Variovorax paradoxus EPS: one gene and its partner. The protein of the gene in region 1 binds, or shares a complex with, the protein of each later gene. Links are inferred from orthologs where the notes say so. Each region holds a gene or a part of one and is shown on either strand. Other genes may lie near its edges.

The links.
Region 2: the proteins of nusB (region 1) and rpsJ are in contact, whole or in part, in a solved structure (PDB 3D3B), measured with the Escherichia coli proteins. The link is inferred for Variovorax paradoxus EPS from one-to-one orthologs.

Annotation. Positions count from the first base shown.
Region 1 is NC_014931.1:3,803,994-3,813,501, reverse strand. The notes cover bases 4,098-6,905. They hold nusB (transcription antitermination factor NusB), read right to left. Parts: upstream 5,866-6,905; coding sequence 5,329-5,865; downstream 4,098-5,328. Other genes in these bases: ribBA (bifunctional 3,4-dihydroxy-2-butanone-4-phosphate synthase/GTP cyclohydrolase II), read right to left, coding at 6,330-6,905; ribH (6,7-dimethyl-8-ribityllumazine synthase), read right to left, coding at 5,862-6,323; VARPA_RS17620 (pyridoxal phosphate-dependent aminotransferase), read right to left, coding at 4,136-5,332. Outside these bases: VARPA_RS17645 (peptidoglycan D,D-transpeptidase FtsI family protein), read right to left, coding at 1-1,404; VARPA_RS17640 (cell envelope integrity protein TolA), read right to left, coding at 1,517-2,437; VARPA_RS17635 (ExbD/TolR family protein), read right to left, coding at 2,441-2,881; protein TolQ, read right to left, coding at 2,897-3,619; VARPA_RS17625 (YbgC/FadM family acyl-CoA thioesterase), read right to left, coding at 3,616-4,074; more of ribBA, read right to left, coding at 6,906-7,487; VARPA_RS17600 (riboflavin synthase), read right to left, coding at 7,484-8,149; bifunctional diaminohydroxyphosphoribosylaminopyrimidine deaminase/5-amino-6-(5-phosphoribosylamino)uracil reductase RibD, read right to left, coding at 8,192-9,319; type IV pilus modification protein PilV, read left to right, coding at 9,508-9,508. UniProt on the Escherichia coli protein: Part of the processive rRNA transcription and antitermination complex (rrnTAC). The complex forms an RNA-chaperone ring around the RNA exit tunnel of RNA polymerase (RNAP).
Region 2 is NC_014931.1:6,081,507-6,084,459, forward strand. Bases 88-2,953 are described here. They hold rpsJ (30S ribosomal protein S10), read right to left. Parts: upstream 1,745-2,953; coding sequence 1,430-1,744; downstream 88-1,429. Other genes in these bases: VARPA_RS27935 (hypothetical protein), read right to left, coding at 88-1,281; tuf (elongation factor Tu), read right to left, coding at 1,769-2,953. Outside these bases: more of VARPA_RS27935, read right to left, coding at 1-87. UniProt on the Escherichia coli protein: Involved in the binding of tRNA to the ribosomes. Part of the processive rRNA transcription and antitermination complex (rrnTAC). The complex forms an RNA-chaperone ring around the RNA exit tunnel of RNA polymerase (RNAP).

The DNA of each region.
Region 1 (9,508 bases):
CTCGCTCGCGACCTGCGGCGAGAACACCTGCACGCCGGGCGGCTCGGTGTTCGTGCTTTTCAAAAGGCCCACCGGGATGACTTCGCCGTTGTGCGCGAAGGCCGTGTACGCGTGCGCGATCTGGAACAGCGACGCCGAGAGGCCGTAGCCGTACGACATGGTGGCCTGCTCGATCGGCCGCCACGACTTCCAGGGCCGCAGGCGCCCGGTCACCGCGCCGGGGAAGGGCGTCTGCGGCTTCTGGCCGAGGCCCAGCGAGGTGAACGAGTTCCACATCTCCTGCGCCGTCATGCGCTGCGAGATCTTGGTGGCGCCCACATTGCTCGATTTCTGGATCACGCCCTGCACCGTGAGCACGCCGAAGTTCTCGTCGTCGTGGATCGTCGCGCCCGTGACGGTGATGCGACCGGGGTTCGTGTCGATGATGGTCTGCGGCGTGACGCGGCCGAGCTGCAGCGCGGTGGCGATGGTGATCGGCTTCATCGTCGAGCCCGGCTCGAACACGTCGGTCATCGCGCGGTTGCGCAATTGTTCGCCGGTGAGGTTGCGGCGGTCGTTCGGGTCGTAGCTCGGGTAGTTGGCCATGGCGAGCAGTTCGCCCGTTTCCGCATCGACCACCACCACGCTGCCGGCCCGGGCCTTGTTGGCGACCACGGCATCGCGGATCTTCTCGTAGGCGACGAACTGCACGCGGTCGTCGATGCTCAACTGGATGTCGTGGCCGTCGGTCGGCGGCACCTGGTCCTCGGTGTCCTCGACGATGTGGCCCAGGCGGTCCTTGATGACATGGCGCGAGCCCGCCTTGCCGGCCAGTTCGCTGTTGAAGGCCAGTTCGACGCCTTCCTGCCCCGTGTCTTCGACGTTGGTGAAGCCCGCCAGGTGCGCGGCCGCCTCGCCCTCGGGGTACTGGCGCCGGTAGTCGCGGCGCAGGTAGATGCCCTTGATGCCGAGTTCGGCGATCTGCTTGCCGATGGCGGTGTCGACCTGGCGCTTGATCCAGACGAAGCTCTTGTCCTCGTCCTCCAGCTTCTTGTCGAACTCCTTCTGCGGCATGCCGAGCAGCTTGGCGGCCTGCTTCAACTTGGCCTGCACGGCGGGATCGTCGCGCTCGATGTCCTCGGGAATGGCCCAGATGCTGGGCGCCGGAATGTCGGAGGCGAGGATCAGTCCGTTGCGGTCGAGGATGCGCCCGCGGTTCGCGGGCAGCTCCAGCGTGCGCTGGTAGCGCACCTCGCCCTGGTGCTGGAAGAAGTCGTGGTTGAAGACCTGGATGTAGGCGGCCCGGCCGGCCAGCAGCACGAAGCCGAAGGCGATGCTGGCCACGATGAACTTGCTGCGCCAGACGGGGGTGGGACTGGCGAGCAGCGGACTGCTCCCGTAGCGGATGCGACCGGTGGATTTCATCTTGCGCTCTTGTGCGGGCACGGAGCCCGGCTGTTGTTGTGCGCGGGTAGACAGCGCGGCAACAACGGAGTTCCGGGCAGCCTTGCGAAAGGCGGCCCGGAACTGGCGTGAATCAGCGCTTGGGCCTGAGCGACACGATCAGCGACGGGAAGATGCGCCCGTCGGTGTCGCGCGGCAGCCTGTCGGTCTTGTGCAGGCCGCGCTCGGCCGCTTCGTCCCAGGCGGGCAATCCGCTGGAGCGCGTGAGCTTCACGCCGACGATGGTGCCGTCGGGCGCGAGGTTCACCTCGAACTCGGCGGCCGGGTTGCCGTTCACCGTGTCGGCATCGGGGAAGGTGATGTTCGGGCGCACGGCGGCGGCGATGCGTCCGGCATAGCCGCTCGACGGACCCGAAGACCGCAGGGCCGTGCCCTTCGAATCGTCGGCGCCGCTCGCACCCGCCAGGCCCTGCATGCGCTTGAGCGTGGCAGCGCGGTCGGCGGCGGCCTGCTTCGCGGCGGCCTCGGCCTTCTTGGCTTCGGCTTGCTTGGCCTCGGCTTCCTGCTGCTTCTTCTGCTCGGCGAGCTTCTGTTGCTGCTCTTTCTTGCGCTCGGCTTCGTCTTCGGCGCGCTGCTTGGCTTCGAGCTCTTTCTTCTTTTGCTGTTGTTGCTGCTGTTCGAGCTCGCGCTCTTTCTGTTCCTTTTGCTCCTTGAGCTTCTTCTCGCGCTCCAGGGCAATGTCGGGAGCCTTCGGCGCGGGTGCGGGCTCGGGCGCCTTGGCTGCCGGAGGCGGCGGTGGCGTGGGAGCAGGCGGAGGCGGCGCGGGCGCAGGCGTCGGCGCCTCCGGTGCGGACAGGCGCGGCGCGGCCTGTTGCACGGTGGAGGACCACAGCTCCGCATCGACAGCGCCTTCGTCGGCGTCGCTGCGCCAGCGCACCCCCCACGTCAGCGCCGCGATCAGCAGCGCATGCGCGATGAGGGCGAGCACGACGGCGCGCGGCGTGCCGCGCTGCGGGGGCGGCGCGAACTCGGGGCGATCCAGTGCGAGCGACATGCCTTATTTGCCGCCCGTGGTCGTGACCGACAGGCCCACGCGCTCGATGCCGCTGCGCTTGAGCTGGTTCATCGCCTTCACGACGGTTTCGTACTTCACCGACTTGTCGGCGCTGATGACCACCGGACGCTGGGCGTCGCCGCCCTGCGCCTGCTTGGCGGCAGCGCCGATCTGGGTCATGGGAATGGAGGTATTGCCCGTGCTGCCGGTGGACGGGTCCTTCTTGATCTGCACTTCGTCATCGCTCTTGATGACGATCTCGATGGGCTTGTCGGGCTGCTTGTTGGCGCGGTCGACCGAGGGCAGGTTGATCACGCTCGGCGTGATGAGCGGCGCGGTGACCATGAAGATGATCAGCAGCACCAGCATCACGTCGATGAACGGGACCATGTTGATCTCGTTGATCGTCCGGCGGCCACGGCCCCGGGATGAAACGGCGGGCATGCGCTCGGACTCCGCTCAGCGGTTGGCCGGAGCCACCGTGGTTGCCGCGGCGGCCGCGCCCGGGTTGGCCGAGAGGTTGCGCTGCAGGATGTTGGAGAACTCCTCGATGTAGGTCTCGAGGGCGATGGCGATCTTGTCGATCTCGCGGGCGAAGCGGTTGTAGCCGACCACCGCGGGAATCGCGGCGAAGAGGCCGATGGCGGTGGCCACCAGCGCTTCGGCAATGCCGGGCGCCACGGTGGCCAGCGTCACCTGCGTGAGCGCGGCCAGGCCGGTGAAGGCATGCATGATCCCCCAGACCGTGCCGAAGAGACCCACATACGGCGACACCGAGCCGACGGTCGCGAGGAACGAGAGGTTCTGCTCGGCCGCATCGAGCTCGCGCTGGAAGCTCGCACGCATCGCGCGGCGGGCGCCGTCCAGCAGCGTGGCGGGGTCGCTCACATGGCGTTCGCGCAGTTTTTGGTATTCGCGCATGCCCGAGGCGAAGATGCGCTCCATCGGTCCCGCGAACTTGGCGTTCTGGGCGGCCGAGGCGAACAGCTCGTTCAGGCTGGTGCCCGACCAGAACTCGCGCTCGAAGTCGTCGTTCAGCGCGCGCATGCGCCGCAGCGCGAAGTACTTGCGGATGATCGCGGCCCAGCTGGCAATCGAGACGATCACGAGCAGCAGCACGACCATTTGCACCACGAAGCTGGCGTGGAGCAGGAGGTTGATGATGGATAGATCTTGGTTCATGGCTTGAAAGGTTGAGTCATGGAGCCGCCGCAGCGCTCGAGGGTTCCCGAAACCCGGGAAGGGATGCGTGCGGGACGCAAAGTGGCGGCATTCACCCACCCGATACGGATCGTGCCTTCGCACAGCAAGACCGGTGCCGCGGCGCCGATTCGCTCTTGCTCTGTTTTTGATAGCACTTGCTGTCCGATTATCAATGAGGCAGTGCCCAATTGTTGAAGATCGGCTGTGACCAGCAGTTCGTCGTCGAGCCGGGAGGGCCGATGGTATTTGAGCTGCGTTTCGCTCACCACGAACTGGCCGCCGGTTTCTTCCTTGAGCTTGCGCTGCTCGACGCCCAGGGAGCGCAGCCACTCGGTGCGCCCGCGCTCCATGAACTTCAGGTAGTTGGCATAGAACACGATGCCGCCGGCGTCGGTGTCTTCCCAGTAGACGCGGATCGGAAACGCGTAGCTCATCGGCATGCCTCCGTGCTTTGCACTGCGGCGCGAGCTTGCTTGGGGCGGCCCTGCGCTGCGCTCATTGCGCCCGGTTCTCGGCCATTGCGCGCAGGCGCTCGACGGCTTCTTTCAGATGTTCCATCGAACTCGCGGTGGAGAAGCGCACGAACTTCGCCGTTTCTGCCGTGCCGAAATCGCGGCCGGGCGTGACGGCGACGTGGGCGCGCTTCATGGTCTCGAAGGCGAAATCCCAGCTGCCCGAGATGCCAAGCTTCTCGGCGAAGCTGGTGCAGTCGGCCCAGGCGTAGAAGGCGCCATCGGGCACCACGGGCACGTTCAAGCCCAGGGCGTCGAGTTGCGGAATGAACCAGTCGCGTCGCGCCTTGAACTCGGCGCGGCGGCGTTCGTACTCGGCGATGCTCGCATCCTCGAAGCAGGCGAGCGCCGCATATTGCGACACCGTGCTCGCGCAGATGAAGAGGTTCTGCGCGAGGCGCTCGACCACCGGCACCAGCACTTCGGGCACCACCAGCCAGCCCAGGCGCCAGCCGGTCATGTTGAAGTACTTGCTGAAGCTGTTGATGCTGATGACGTTGTCGTCGATGGCCAGCGCGGTCTGCCCGAAGGCGTCGTCGTAGGACAGGCCCAGGTAGATCTCGTCGATCAGCGTGATGCCGCCGCGGTCGGACACGACCTTGTGGATGCGGCGCAGCTCGTCGGGCGCGATCGAGGTGCCGGTCGGATTGGAGGGCGAGGCGAGCAGCACGCCGCGCGTCTTCTCGGTCCAGGCGGCCTCGACCTTGGCGGCGGTGAGCTGGAAGCGCTCTTCGGCCGTCGTCGGGATGAGCACCGCCTTGCCGTCCGCCGCACTCACGAAGTGGCGGTTGCAGGGATAGCTCGGGTCGGGCAGCAGGATCTCGTCACCCGATTCGATCAGCGCGAGGCAGGCGAGCTGCAGTGCGGCCGAAGCGCCGGCCGTCACCACGATGCGGCGGGCGGGCACGTCGACGTTGAATCGCTCGCGGTACCAGCCGCTGATGCGTTCGCGCAGATGGTCGAGGCCAGTCGCCTGCGTGTACTGCGTGGCGCCCGCGCGCACGGCGCGCAGGGCGGCTTCCTGTACCAGCGGAGGCGCGGTGAAATCGGGCTCGCCGATGTTCAGGAAGATCATCGGCCGGTCGGTGTGCGCCACTTCGCGCGCCAGCGCCCCGGCAGCCTTCGCCACCTCCATCACATAGAAGGGCTCGATGCGCTCCGCGCGCGTCGAAATCCTCATGCTTTCGCCTTGCCGGAAGCGCGATCCGCTTCCACTTCGAGGGGGCGCAACTGCGGCGCGAGGCCGTTGAGTACCGCGTTCACGTACTTGTGGCCGTCCGTGCCGCCGAATTCCTTGGCGAGCTCGATGCACTCGTTGAGCACCACGCGCCACGGCACGTCGGGGCAGTTCTGGAACTCGTACACGCCGATCCACATCACGGCGTGCTCGATGGGCGAGATTTCCTCGAACTTGCGGTCGAGCAGCGGGCGGATCAGCGCATCGAGCTGCTCGGCGTTGTCGATCGAGCCGTGCAGCAGCGCGTCGTAGTGCGCCGCGTCGGCCTTGTGGAAGCCCGCGAGGTCGCGCGTGAAGTGGTCGATGTCGGTCGGGTCGTTGCGGCCCACCAGGTGCTGGTAGAGCGCCTGCAGCGCGAATTCGCGCGCGCGGCTGCGGTTCGACTTGGCCGAAGCCTTGCGCGCGCCGGTGCTGGTAAGGCCCGTGCGCGACTGGCGGGGCTTGGCGCCGCCTGCCTTGGTGGTGTCTTCGGTCATGAAAGGGTGGCCAGCAGTTGCGCCATCTCGACGGCGACCTGGGCTGCATCGCGGCCCTTGTCGGTCTGCCGTGCGACGGCCTGCGCTAGGTTTTCGGTGGTGAGGATCGCGTTGGCGATGGGAAGGCGGTAATCGAGTGCGATGCGGCTCACGCTCGCGCCCGATTCGTTGGCCACCAGTTCGAAGTGGTAGGTCTCGCCGCGGATGATGCAGCCCAGCGCGACGAGCGCGTGGTAGCCGCCGCGCTCGGCCAGCGCCTGCAGCGCCACGGGCACTTCGAGGGCGCCGGGCACCTTCACATGATGGATGTCGGACGCGGCCACGCCGAGCGATTCGAGTTCGGCGAGGCAGGCCGAAGCCAGCGCATCGGTGATGTCGGCGTTGAAGCGCGCCTGCACGATGCCGATGCGGAGGCCCTTGCCATTGAGCGTCGTCTCGCCCTTGTTTGAACCTTGCATGGTCGTTCAGTCTTTCGTGAGGTAGCCGGCGATTTCCAGGCCGTAGCCCGCTGCCATGCTCGGCATGCGACGCGGCGTGCCCAGCAGGTTCATCTTGTGCACGCCGCATTCGCGCAGGATCTGCGCGCCGATGCCGTAGCTGCGCAGGTCCATGCGGCCGCGCTCGGGGGCTTGCGCGGGACGCGCGGTGCCGTCGAATTGCGCGAGCAGCTCGCCGGCGGTTTCGCCGCAATTGAGCAGCACGGCCACGCCCTTGCCCTCGGTTGCGATGTGCGAGAGGCTGGCGTCCAGGCTCCAGGAGTGCAGCGAGCGGTTGATTTCGAGCGCGTCGAGCACCGAAAGCGGCTCGTGCACGCGCACCGACACCGTGTCTTCAGGCGCCCACTTGCCGCGCACGAGCGCGAGATGCACGCCGCGGCTGGGCTTGTCGATGAAGGCGTGGGCGGTGAAATTGCCCCAGGCGGTTTGAATTCCGCGGCAGCCGACCTTCTCGACCAGCGATTCGACGCGGCTGCGGTGCTCGATGAGCGCGGCGATGGTGCCGATCTTGAGGCCGTGCTCGGCCGCGAAGATCTGCAGGTCGGGCAGGCGGGCCATGGTGCCGTCTTCGTTCATCACCTCGCAGATCACCGAGGCGGGCGAGCAGCCGGCCATGGCGGCGAGGTCGCAGCCGGCTTCCGTATGGCCGGCGCGCATCAGCACGCCGCCGTCCACCGCCTGCAGCGGGAAGATGTGGCCGGGCTGCACGAGGTCGGCGGCCACGGCGTCGGGTGCGACGGCGGCCTGCACGGTGCGGGCGCGGTCGGCGGCCGAGATGCCGGTGGTGACGCCCTCGGCGGCTTCGATGGAAACAGTGAAGGCCGTCGAATGCTTCGCGCCGTTGCGCTGCACCATCGGCGGCAACTGCAGCCGCTCGCACATTTCGCGCGAGAGCGTGAGGCAGATCAGGCCGCGCGCATGGCGGGCCATGAAGTTGATGGATTCGGGCGTGATGTGGTCGGCCGCGATGACGATGTCACCTTCGTTTTCGCGGTCTTCCTCGTCCACAAGGATCACCATGCGGCCGGCAGCCAGCTCGGCGACGATCTCCTCGACCGATGAAATGGGGGCTGGCGCGCGCGCGGCGCTCGGGGCGGCGCCGATGGGCGTGACGGAGGCGTTCATTCGGCGGTGTCCTTGGAATACGTGGAAGCCTGGGGGACCAGGACGCCCGCCTGGAGCATGCGCTCCACGTAGCGCGCCACGGTATCGATTTCGAGATTGACCTTCGAGCCGGCCTTGAGGCCGCCGAGGGAGGTGTTGTCTACCGTGTGCGGGATCAGGTTGATGCTGATCTCGGCGCCGTCTTCGATGTCCTTGACGCTGTTGACGGTGAGGCTCACGCCGTTGATGGTGATCGAGCCCTTGTAGGCGAGAAAGCGGGCGAGGGCGGGCGGTGCGACCACGCGCAACTCCCAGCTTTCGCCGACCGGCTCGAAGAAGCTCACTGTGCCGATGCCGTCCACATGGCCCGAGACGATGTGGCCGCCGAGGCGGTCGCTGGCGCGCAGGGCTTTTTCGAGGTTGATGCGGCTGCCCTCGTCGGTCAGGCCGGCAGTCTTGTCGAGGGATTCGGCGGAAATGTCGATGGTGAACAGTTGCTGCTCGGGAACGAGCGTGGTAACGGTCATGCAGGCGCCGTTCAGCGCGATGCTGTCGCCCAGCCCGACATCGTCGAGATAGCCGTCAGGCACCGCAATGCTGAGTCTTTTGCCGTAGGAGGAGGAGGTGCCGAGGTCGTGGATGGCGGCGATGCGCCCCACGCCGGTGATGATTCCGGTGAACATTCGCACATTTTCGCAGAGAACGAAGCCCGTTCGGGCCGAACGCTAGAACCTGTCCCTTCCCGTCACCCGCGCCACGATGCGAAGGTCCGGCGCGAACATGTCCACGGACTTGAATTCCAGGGGGAGAACGCCCGCCAGCGAGGTGAGCGGACCGTCTGCGTGAATGTGACTGGCCATGTCGAGCCCTCGGCCGATCAGCTTGGGCGCGAGGTAGACCAGCAGTTCGTCGACGCAGCCCTCGCGAATCAGCGAGCCATTGAGCTTGTGGCCCGACTCGACGTGCAGCTCGTTGACGCCGCGCGCTGCTAAATCTTTCAGCATCGCGCCCAGATCGACCTTGCCGTCGGCATTGGCAAGGCAAGTGACCGTGGCGCCGCGGGCTTCCAGCGCGGCAGCCTTGGCTTCGTCCCGTACGGCCGCGTAGATCCACACCGGGCGGCCTGCTATGAATATGTGAGCGTCCGGCGGTGTCTGGAGGCGACTGTCAACGACGACCAGATGCGGCTGGCGCGGCGTCGGGACCAGACGGACGTCCAGGCGCGGGTTGTCTTCGAGCACCGTGCCGACGCCGGTCAGCACAGCGCTCGCGCGGGCGCGCCAGGCGTGGCCATCGGCGCGCGCGGGCTCGGAGGTGATCCATTGGCTCATGCCGTTTTCAAGGCCCGTCTTGCCGTCCAGCGAAGCAGCCACCTTGAGCCGCACCCACGGCGTCTTGCGGACCATGCGGCTGAAGAAGCCGATGTTGAGCTCGCGCGATTCGTCGGCACCGGGACCGACCTCGACCTCGACACCCGCCGCACGCAGCCGCTCGAAACCCTGGCCCGCGACCAGCGGGTTCGGATCGGCCAGCGACGCCACGACCCGCTCGATGCCCGCCGCAATCAGCGCATCGCAGCAAGGCCCGGTGCGGCCGTGGTGCGAACAGGGCTCCAGCGTGACGTAGGCCGTCGCGCCTTCGACCGAGTGGCCTTGCGCCGCCGCATCGCGCAACGCCATCACCTCGGCATGCGGACCGCCGGCCTTCTGCGTATGCCCCTGGCCCAGCACGCGCCCCTCGGCGTCGCACAGCACGCAGCCGACGCGCGGGTTCGGATCGGTCAGCAGCAAGGCGTCGGACGCCAGGCGCAGGGCTGTCGCGATGTGCTGCGCGTCTTGTTCGTGTGAAGGCATGGGAGTGGAAGAGGCAGGACGGGGGCGGGACGGGGAAAAATTTAACACCGGTGCCGTTCGATCATACGAGCGGCATACCGATGCGGATGAACGGTGCGCGCCCTGTCGCAAGCGGCCCCTACGCTCGAAATCGATGGCGGGAATAAAGAAGCAACACAAGTTGCAGCAGATCAGGGAGGACATCGAACA
Region 2 (2,953 bases), 2.3 Mb from region 1 along the record:
CTGCACCACGTTCGGGACCATCGGCGACCCACCGTTGTTCGTCTCGGTGTCGCCATAAGGGTCATTGGCTGTGGTGCTGATGTTCTGGCTGGAGAGCAAACCAGCCAGTGCGGTCGCACTGCCGGGCGCGATCGTGTTGAACGCAGCGGTGAAGGGATGAATCGACGAGACCGGCGCGCCGCTCCTGAACAGGATGCCCGTCATCGCGTCATGGATGGGCTTGAAGCCGACCTGCTGATTCAGATTCCAGAAGATCGCTTGGATCGAGCCTTCCCGGTACCACCCCGGATTGGTCGCCGGTCCCACCGAGAGATTCACGTTGCCGCCCTTTGCCTGTTGGGCTTCCTTCGAATCCACATAGTTGTTCCGCCCGAGCGCAATGCCCGACCAGCCATTGCCCCATCCCTCGGAAAACGCGAGCCGCCTATCGACCCGATCGTCCAGCGAGTGGGACCCGCCTGGAGAGTCATCGCGGCTGAAGGCCGATTGATAGTAATGACCCCATTCATGGGCAATCACAGGTGCATCGAATTCATCGGTGTCCACATCCTCCCGGCCGAGGACGTAGATCTCGCGACCCGTGCTCCGGTTGATGAAGAAGGTGCTGCCGATGTCCCCGGCCGCCACACTCCCGCCAGCCGGCTTGTTGTTGGGACTCCAGAACACACGCAGCACCGGGAACGCCGTTGACGGCGCTACCGACAACACCTTTTGCATTGCCGTGTAGACCGTGTCGAGCACGGCAAACGGCGCAGCTACGCGCTGGCTCGCGTAGCTCGAGCCACCCCAGCCGGTGTCGGCGCGCAGATCGCGCGTCAGCGCGGTGGCGCCAGACGAAAACGCCGATGACTGCATGGAGTACAGGGCATTGCCCTGGGTGTTGTCGCGAACGCTCACGTCCCAACTCGGGAAGGAGCCGGTGCGGGTCAGTTGCGCTCGCACCCGCACGATGATCGCCGTGTTTGCCGGCACGGCCACCGAGTACGCCCCGCTGTCGTCGGTGGTGGTCACGGCGAGCTGCGCGGAAGAGGTTGCATCGAGCACCTCCAGCATTGCACCTCGCACTGGCTTGACCGAGGTCGAGGAATAGACAAGGGGCCCATTCGTATTCGGAACGGATTCATAGGTGGCCTTGCCGGTCAGGGCGACCGAATTGCCTATCGGAAGAATCGGGAATCCCCCACCGCCGCCTCCACCCCCACCCCCACCACCGCCGCAGCCCGCCAGCAGTACAGCGGCAACGCACGCCGCGCCCAACGCAAAAGAGAACTTGTGACTCATAGCTGTGCTGCCCTCGTTTCAGCCGCGGCCGATGCTTGAAAGAATTACCGGTGCGAGAGGATGCCATAGCCGCACCCTAAAAGACAAAGCCCGCCTGCATTTCTGCAGGCGGGCTTCGTCAAAACGCGACGCTGGGAGTTCTTGCTGCTTACTGCAGCTTGATCTCGACGTCCACGCCGGCCGGCAGGTCGAGCTTCATCAGCGCGTCCACGGTCTTGTCGGTCGGGTCGACGATGTCCATCAGGCGCTGGTGCGTGCGGATTTCGAGCTGGTCGCGCGACGTCTTGTTGACGTGCGGCGAACGCAGGATGTCGAAACGCTTCATGCGGGTCGGCAGGGGCACGGGGCCCTTGACGATCGCGCCGGTGCGCTTGGCGGTGTCAACGATTTCGGCAGCCGATTGGTCGATCAGCTTGTAGTCGAACGCCTTCAGGCGGATGCGGATTTTTTGCTTGGTAGCCATGGTGATGTTTCCTTTGCGTCCGGCTTAGATGTCGAGGATCTTTGCCACGACGCCCGAACCCACGGTACGGCCGCCTTCACGGATGGCGAAGCGCAGGCCTTCTTCCATCGCGATCGGGTTGATCAGCTTGACGGTGATGCTGACGTTGTCGCCAGGCATGACCATTTCCTTGTCCTTGGGCAACTCGATCGCGCCGGTCACGTCCGTCGTGCGGAAGTAGAACTGGGGACGGTAGTTGTTGAAGAACGGCGTGTGACGGCCACCTTCGTCCTTGGACAGCACATACACCTCGGCGGTGAAGTGCACGTGCGGCTTGATCGAGCCGGGCTTGCACAGCACTTGGCCGCGCTCGACTTCTTCGCGCTTGGTGCCGCGCAGCAGCACGCCGACGTTGTCGCCAGCCTGGCCTTGGTCCAGCAGCTTGCGGAACATTTCCACGCCGGTGCAGGTGGTCTTGACGGTCGGGCGGATGCCGACGATCTCGATTTCTTCACCGACCTTGATCACGCCGCGCTCGACGGCGCCGGTCACCACGGTGCCGCGACCCGAGATCGAGAACACGTCTTCCACAGGCATCAGGAACGTGCCGTCCACGGCGCGCTCAGGCGTCGGGATGTACGTGTCCAGCGCTTCAGCCAGCTTCATGATGGCTTCTTCGCCCAGCTTGCCCTTGTCGCCTTCCAGGGCGAGCTTGGCCGAGCCGTGGATGATGGGGGTGTCGTCGCCAGGGAATTCGTACTTGTCCAGCAGCTCGCGCACTTCCATTTCGACCAGCTCGAGCAGCTCGGCGTCGTCGACCATGTCGCACTTGTTCAGGAAAACGATGATGTAGCCCACGCCCACCTGGCGAGCCAGCAGGATGTGCTCGCGGGTCTGGGGCATCGGGCCGTCAGCGGCCGAGCACACCAGGATGGCGCCGTCCATTTGAGCGGCGCCGGTGATCATGTTCTTCACATAGTCGGCGTGGCCGGGGCAGTCGACGTGTGCGTAGTGGCGGTTGGCCGTTTCGTACTCGACGTGCGCGGTGTTGATCGTGATGCCGCGAGCCTTTTCTTCGGGCGCTGCGTCGATCTGGTCGTAAGCCTTGGCTTCGCCGCCGAACTTGGCCGACAGAACGGTTGCAATCGCAGCCGTCAGCGTCGTCTTGCCGTGGTCAACGTGACCGATCGTGCCCACGTTCACGTGCGGCTTGGTGCGGGTGAATTTACC